Linked DNA regions of Sinorhizobium fredii. The protein of the gene in region 1 interacts with the protein of each later gene in a pairwise test. Links are inferred from orthologs where the notes say so. Each region holds a gene or a part of one and is shown on either strand. Other genes may lie near its edges.

Region 1 (3,315 bases):
TGGTATCGTTGCCGACCAGCTTCGCCTTCAGCCGCGTGCCGTCGGAGAGATTGATCTCGATATCGTCGGCATCTTGGATGACGTGATTGTTGGTGACGATATAGCCGGACGGATCGATGATGAAGCCGGAGCCAAGCGAGTTGACCGTACGCGGGCGCCCGCCCTCGCCGCCCTGCCCTTTGAAGAATTCGTCGAAGAATTCCTGATGCGGCGAACCCTCCGGCACCTGCGGCATCGGCGCATTGTCATCGTCGGCCTTGACGTTCTGCGAGATGGAGATGTTGACCACGGCATCGAGCAGGCTTTCGGCGAGATCGGCGACCGAGGGCGGCCCGGCCGCCGGCCGCGGCAGCGCCGTTTCGGCAAGAGCCGTATTGGAAAAGAGCAGTGCCGTCGCAGCCGCCAACACCAGGCCGCGGAAGATCTTGGGTCGTTTCGACAAGTCGCTGTGCTCCTGTATTCCGTTGCGCCACACGGTCCACGGACTCCGCTCGTCCGCGGTCACCACGTGATCCCTTCCCATTCGTTTCGGCGAATTATACCACTGCCGCAAGGCGTTGCCGCGGCTGCTTCGCGCAGCAAACGATCTTCTGTTGAAGATACGGCGGTTTTCCGGAGCGTCCAGACACGATTTCCTGATCTTCGGCGGATCAGCTGGTGATTTCGTGGCCGTGCTCCTTCAGCGCCTGTACCGCCTTTTCGAGATCGGAACCGGCAACGAAGACATAGTCGGTGCTGAAGGTCGAATTGGCGAAGACGCCGACACCGGCCGCCGAAAGCGGGCGGAGCACGGAAGACAGGACCCCCGGCACGTCGAAGCTGAAATGCTGTTCGATGCGGAGGCAGCGCCAGCCAAGCGAGCTCTGGACGCTCGAAGGGACACGGGCGGCACGGCAGACGAGCGTCATCTCCTCGCGCGAACTCGAAACGGTCCAAAACCCTGGCCCGGGCAGCCACTCCGGAATAGCGGACCCGATAGTCAGGCGGGTAATTGCATATTCGGCATCGACCAACCGGATCAGCAGTGTATGTGGCATTTCGCACTACCCTCGAAGCAACCAAACAAGTCCGACGCCAACCGCCACCGATGTGAGCCCGGCGAGGCGCAGCTGATGCTCCGGGACATACGGCAAACGCTTCGCCAATTCCACAAGAACCAAAGGGGCCAGTGCGTACACCAGCCCCTCGATGATCAGGAAAAATGCAAACCCGGTCAAAAGATCGGACATCGTCCGCTCAATCTCCGGTCGCAGGCGCTGCCGGTACGGTCGGCGAAAGCGGCGCCGCCGCCCCGTCCGCGCTGTTGAAATAACGGAAGAATTCGGAGTGCGGCGACAGCACGACGGTTGTGTCCGGATTTCCGATCGACTGGGTATAGGCCGCCATCGAGCGATAGAATTCGAAGAAACCGGGGTCGCGTTGGAAAGCGTCTGCGAAGATGCCCGTCCGCTCGGCTTCGCCCTCGCCTCGAAGGATTTCCGAATCGCGCTGGGCTTCGGCGACGATCTCGACCACCTGGCGATCGGCAATAGCGCGACGGCGCTGGCCCTCTTCGTTGCCGCGGGCGCGGATCAGTTCGGCCTCGGCTAGGCGCTCCGCCTTCATGCGGTCGAAGGTCTGCTGCGAGACTTCCTGCGTCAGGTCCGTCCGGCGGATGCGGACGTCCTCGATGTTGAGTCCGAGCGATTCCGCGTCTCCCCGCAGATCGGCGCGAACCTCGCGCATCATCGACGCGCGCTCGTCCGAAAGCGCCGCCTCGAAGCCCCTCAGGCCGTAGACGCGGCGCAGCGACGCGTCGAGACGCGTGCGAAGACGCGCTTCTGCAGATTCGCGGTCGCCGGACACCGTTTCACGGAAGCGGCGGGGATCGGCGATCCTGTAGACCACGAAGGCGTCCACCTCGTAGAACTTGCCGCCGGAAACCTGCACGCGGATATTGTCGAGGTCGAAGCGGAGCGCCTGGTCCTCGACATATTGTACACGGTCGGCATCCATGAAGGCGAAAGGCAGCTTGAAATAAAGCCCGGGCTCGGTCTTCACGTCGCGGATTTCACCGAAGCGAACGACGATCGCCTGCTGGCGCTCATTGACGACGAACACCGACGAGTAGACGACGACCAGCAGCGCCGCGAGGACGATGAGGATGATGGAACTGCGATTGTTTATCATTGGGTACCTCCCGACTGCGCGGGCCTGCCGATTTCGTTGAGCGGCAGATAGGGCAGCACGCCCTGGCCGTTCTTCTCGTCGAGAATGACCTTTTTCGACTTGCCGAGAACATCCTGCATGGTTTCGAGGTAAAGCCGTCTGCGGGTGACCTCCGGCGCCTTGGAATAGGCGTCATAGACCGAAATGAAGCGCTGCGCCTCACCCTGGGCCTCCTTGACGACGCGGTCCTTGTAGGCGGCCGCCTCTTCCCGGATCTGGGCTCCCTGGCCGCGCGCCTTGCCGAGCACCTGGTTGGCATATTGGTTGGCTTCCTCGACGAAACGGTCCTCATCCTGCTCGGCGCGCTGCACCTCGTCGAAGGCGTCGGCCACTTCGCGCGGCGGCGCCGCATCCTCGATCGCGACCGTGTTCACCGAAATGCCGGCGCCATAGGTGTCCATGGTGGCCTGGATGGTGTTCTTGACGTCGGCGGCGATCGCCTGACGGTTGTCGCGGAAGATGTCCTGGGCCGGGCGCCGGCCGACGACCTCGCGCATGGCGCTCTCGGCCACCTGCTGCAGCGTGTCGGCCGGGTTTTCGACGTTGAAGAGATAGGACTTCGGATCGGTGACCGAGAACAGTACCGAGAATTGCACGTTGACGATATTCTGATCGCCGGACAGCATCAGCCCGGCGCTCGACTGGGCGCCAACACGGCTGCCGATATTCAGCTGCTGCTCCGTCACCTTGACGATCTCGACGGTTTCGAGCGGCCAGAAATGGTAATGCAGGCCGGGCATGGAGATTTCTTCCTTCGGCTTTCCGAAGCGCATCTCGACGCCGCGTTCATCCGGCTGGACGGTGTAGATCGAATTCAGCAGCAGGAAGCCGACGATCAGCAGGCCGACGATGACGAAGATGCCACCGTTGAAGCCGCCCGGAACGACGTTCTTCAGCTGATCCTGGCCGCGACGGATGATCTCTTCCAGATCCGGCGGGCCGCCCCGGCCTCCGCGCGGTCTGTTTCCCTGACCCCATGGCCCTTGATTGCCGCCGCCGCCCCATGGGCCGCCGCCGCCATTCTGATTGCTCCAGGGCATCAAAACCTCTCTTCAAAGAAAATTCTCTCGCTGGACGCCCCGCAGACATGCGGCCGGTCACGACGTG
Region 2 (3,214 bases), 930 kb from region 1 along the record:
GGACTCGTCGCCGAGGTCGCGGCGGCGCAGGCCGGACGGATGGACGATGCCGACTGGCGCCGCGCCTTGATGACCGTCGCAGCGGTGATCGGCGGCCGCGAACATCCGCCGGGGCGGGCAACGGTCGAGCGGCTGTCAGGCTTTCTGCGATCGGGCGAGGTGGGACGGATGACCGCGGGCCGCGTCGTTTTCGACCGGCGCCGAGACGGCCTTTATCTTTATCGCGAGGAGCGCGATCTGCCGCTCCTGAGGTTGGGCGCAGGGGAGAGCGGTTCCTGGGACGGCCGGTTCACCATAGCGAGCCTCGGCCCGGCCCTGACGATCAGCGCGGAGGGCGAGGGCGGCATGTGGCGGCAGAGGCTTATTGCCGCAGGACTGCCGGAGGGGATTGCCAAGAGGGCGTCGCTGGTGGCACCTCGCGCCGAGCCAGCGGACAGCGCCGGCTCCGGCGCCGAGACCGCAGCGGCGAGGCTCGAATGCCGGATCGGCCCCTACGACACCTTTTTGCCGGGTTTCGACAGGAGCATGGCAGATACGATCGCGCTGTTGTTCGGGCGCGACAGATATGCCCCGCCGCCGGTTGAAGACGTTTTGACAGAAATGGAAGGGTGACCGGCGGTTTTCCTTGGCAAGGCGATGCCGGAACCCTATGTTAAGGGCATACAGCAGCCCGGCGAAAGCGCGGGCTGTCACAGGTTCCGGGGAGTTCGATGAACCCTAATTTTCGAAATTTTGCCCTCTGGGCAATCATAGCGCTTCTCCTGATCGCGCTGTTCAGCATGTTCCAGCAGCCGACAGAGCGCACGGGCTCGCGTGAAATTCCCTTCTCGCAATTCCTGAAGGACGTCGACGCCAGCCGCGTCAAGGAAGTTGTGATCACCGGCTCCAAGGTGATCGGCAGCTACACCGAAAGCGGTGCGACGTTCCAGACCTATGCCCCCGCCGTCGACACCGCCTTGACCGAGCGGCTCGAGGCGAAGGATGTAACGGTGACGGTGCGTCCGGAAACCGACGGTTCTTCCGGCTTCCTGAGCTATATCGGCACCCTGTTGCCGATGCTTCTGATCCTCGGCGTCTGGCTGTTTTTCATGCGCCAGATGCAAGGCGGCTCGCGCGGCGCTATGGGCTTCGGCAAGTCCAAGGCCAAGCTGCTGACGGAGGCGCATGGCCGCGTGACCTTTGACGACGTCGCCGGCGTCGACGAGGCCAAGCAGGACCTCGAGGAAATCGTCGAATTCCTGCGTGATCCGCAGAAGTTCCAGCGGCTCGGCGGCCGCATCCCGCGCGGCGTGCTGCTGGTCGGCCCGCCCGGTACCGGCAAGACGCTGCTTGCCCGCTCGGTTGCGGGTGAGGCGAACGTGCCCTTCTTCACCATCTCCGGGTCCGACTTCGTCGAAATGTTCGTCGGTGTCGGTGCCTCGCGCGTCCGCGACATGTTCGAGCAGGCGAAGAAGAACGCGCCCTGCATCATCTTCATCGACGAAATCGACGCGGTCGGCCGTCATCGTGGCGCCGGCCTCGGCGGCGGCAATGACGAGCGTGAGCAGACGCTGAACCAGTTGCTCGTCGAGATGGACGGCTTCGAGGCCAATGAAGGCATCATCCTGATCGCCGCGACGAACCGCCCCGACGTGCTGGATCCGGCGCTGTTGCGTCCCGGCCGCTTCGACCGCCAGGTCGTCGTGCCGAACCCGGACATCAACGGCCGCGAGCGAATCCTCAAGGTACATGTCCGCAATGTGCCTCTGGCGCCGAATGTCGACCTCAAGGTTCTGGCGCGCGGTACGCCCGGCTTCTCCGGCGCCGACCTGATGAACCTCGTCAACGAGGCGGCGCTGATGGCGGCGCGGCGCAACAAGCGCCTCGTCACCATGCAGGAGTTCGAGGACGCCAAGGACAAGATCATGATGGGTGCGGAGCGTCGCTCCTCCGCCATGACCGAAGCCGAGAAGAAACTCACCGCCTATCACGAGGCCGGTCACGCGATCGTCGCCCTCAACGTTCCTTCGGCCGATCCGCTGCACAAGGCGACGATCATCCCCCGCGGCCGCGCGCTCGGCATGGTGATGCAACTACCCGAAGGCGACCGCTATTCGATGAGCTACAAGTGGATGATCTCACGCCTTGCCATCATGATGGGCGGGCGCGTCGCCGAGGAACTGACCTTCGGCAAGGAGAACATCACCTCCGGCGCATCGTCCGATATCGAGCAGGCGACGAAGCTTGCGCGGGCAATGGTCACGCAATGGGGCTTCTCCGACCAACTCGGCCAGGTTGCCTATGGCGAAAACCAGCAGGAGGTCTTCCTCGGCCACTCCGTGGCGCAGCAGAAGAACGTCTCCGAAGCGACCGCCCAGAAGATCGACAACGAGATCCGCCGCCTGATCGACGACGCCTATGAAGCGGCGCGCAGCATCCTGACCGAAAAGCACCATGAGTTCGTGGCGCTCGCGGAGGGACTCTTGGAGTACGAGACGCTGACCGGCGACGAGATCAAGGCGCTGATCCGCGGCGAGAAGCCGGCACGCGATCTTGGCGACGACACACCGCCGCATCGTGGGTCGGCGGTGCCGTCGGCCGGCACGAAGAAGGAAGTCGGCAACAAGGGCGAGGAACCCGAAGGCGGCTTCGAGCCGCAGCCGCAGTAATTGAGCCGGCGTCCACGGCCATGCCAATCAAAACCGCCGCTTCCGAAGGGAGCGGCGGTTTTTTGCGGCCTCATGCATGTCGCCCAAAAGTGTGCAGCAGTTTTGGGATAACGACTGTACAAGACAAAGACCTACAGCGCGCCGCGTGAATACGTTTGAAACGCGACGCGTTTAGAGTCATCGCCAAGCACGGCGCGCTTGATAACGCCCTGTAATGATTTCTGATGGTAGTGTTGCTGCCGTTTGTTGTGCATTTGTGTCAAAGATGGCGCAAAGCCGCCCCATTTACCGTTTCGACGGGAAGGGGCTTACTATAGTTGAAGCGAGGGGAGGAAGCGCGGCCGCGTTTCCAGTCCCTCTTCGAAAGGCCCGCAGGCGAGGTCCGGGGACATGAAGACTAGTCGCGGAACACGCAACCAGACGCGCCCGGCAAAAGAGATCCTGCCGAAGCAGGACGATGGAGTTCTTATGAAGCGCAAGTATTTCGGCACCGATGGTATTCGCGGCCAATCCAATATATTCCCGATGACCGCCGATCTCGCCATGCGCGTCGGCGTTGCGGTCGG

The links.
Region 2: the proteins of hflC (region 1) and ftsH interact in binary tests that used the Escherichia coli proteins (3 or more experiments, as listed by UniProt). The link is inferred for Sinorhizobium fredii from one-to-one orthologs.

The regions. Positions count from the first base shown.
Region 1 is NZ_CP024307.1:2,437,639-2,440,953, forward strand. What follows is about bases 204-3,202. They hold hflC (protease modulator HflC), read right to left. Parts: upstream 2,170-3,202; coding sequence 1,237-2,169; downstream 204-1,236. Other genes in these bases: NXT3_RS12025 (Do family serine endopeptidase), read right to left, coding at 204-442; NXT3_RS12030 (ACT domain-containing protein), read right to left, coding at 651-1,037; NXT3_RS12035 (DUF2065 domain-containing protein), read right to left, coding at 1,044-1,229; hflK (FtsH protease activity modulator HflK), read right to left, coding at 2,166-3,202. Outside these bases: more of NXT3_RS12025, read right to left, coding at 1-203; more of hflK, read right to left, coding at 3,203-3,248.
Region 2 is NZ_CP024307.1:3,366,711-3,369,924, reverse strand. What follows is about bases 282-3,179. They hold ftsH (ATP-dependent zinc metalloprotease FtsH), read left to right. Parts: upstream 282-710; coding sequence 711-2,648; downstream 2,649-3,179. Other genes in these bases: glmM (phosphoglucosamine mutase), read left to right, coding at 3,117-3,179; tilS (tRNA lysidine(34) synthetase TilS), read left to right, coding at 282-612. Also shown: more of tilS, read left to right, coding at 1-281; more of glmM, read left to right, coding at 3,180-3,214. UniProt on the Escherichia coli protein: Acts as a processive, ATP-dependent zinc metallopeptidase for both cytoplasmic and membrane proteins. Plays a role in the quality control of integral membrane proteins.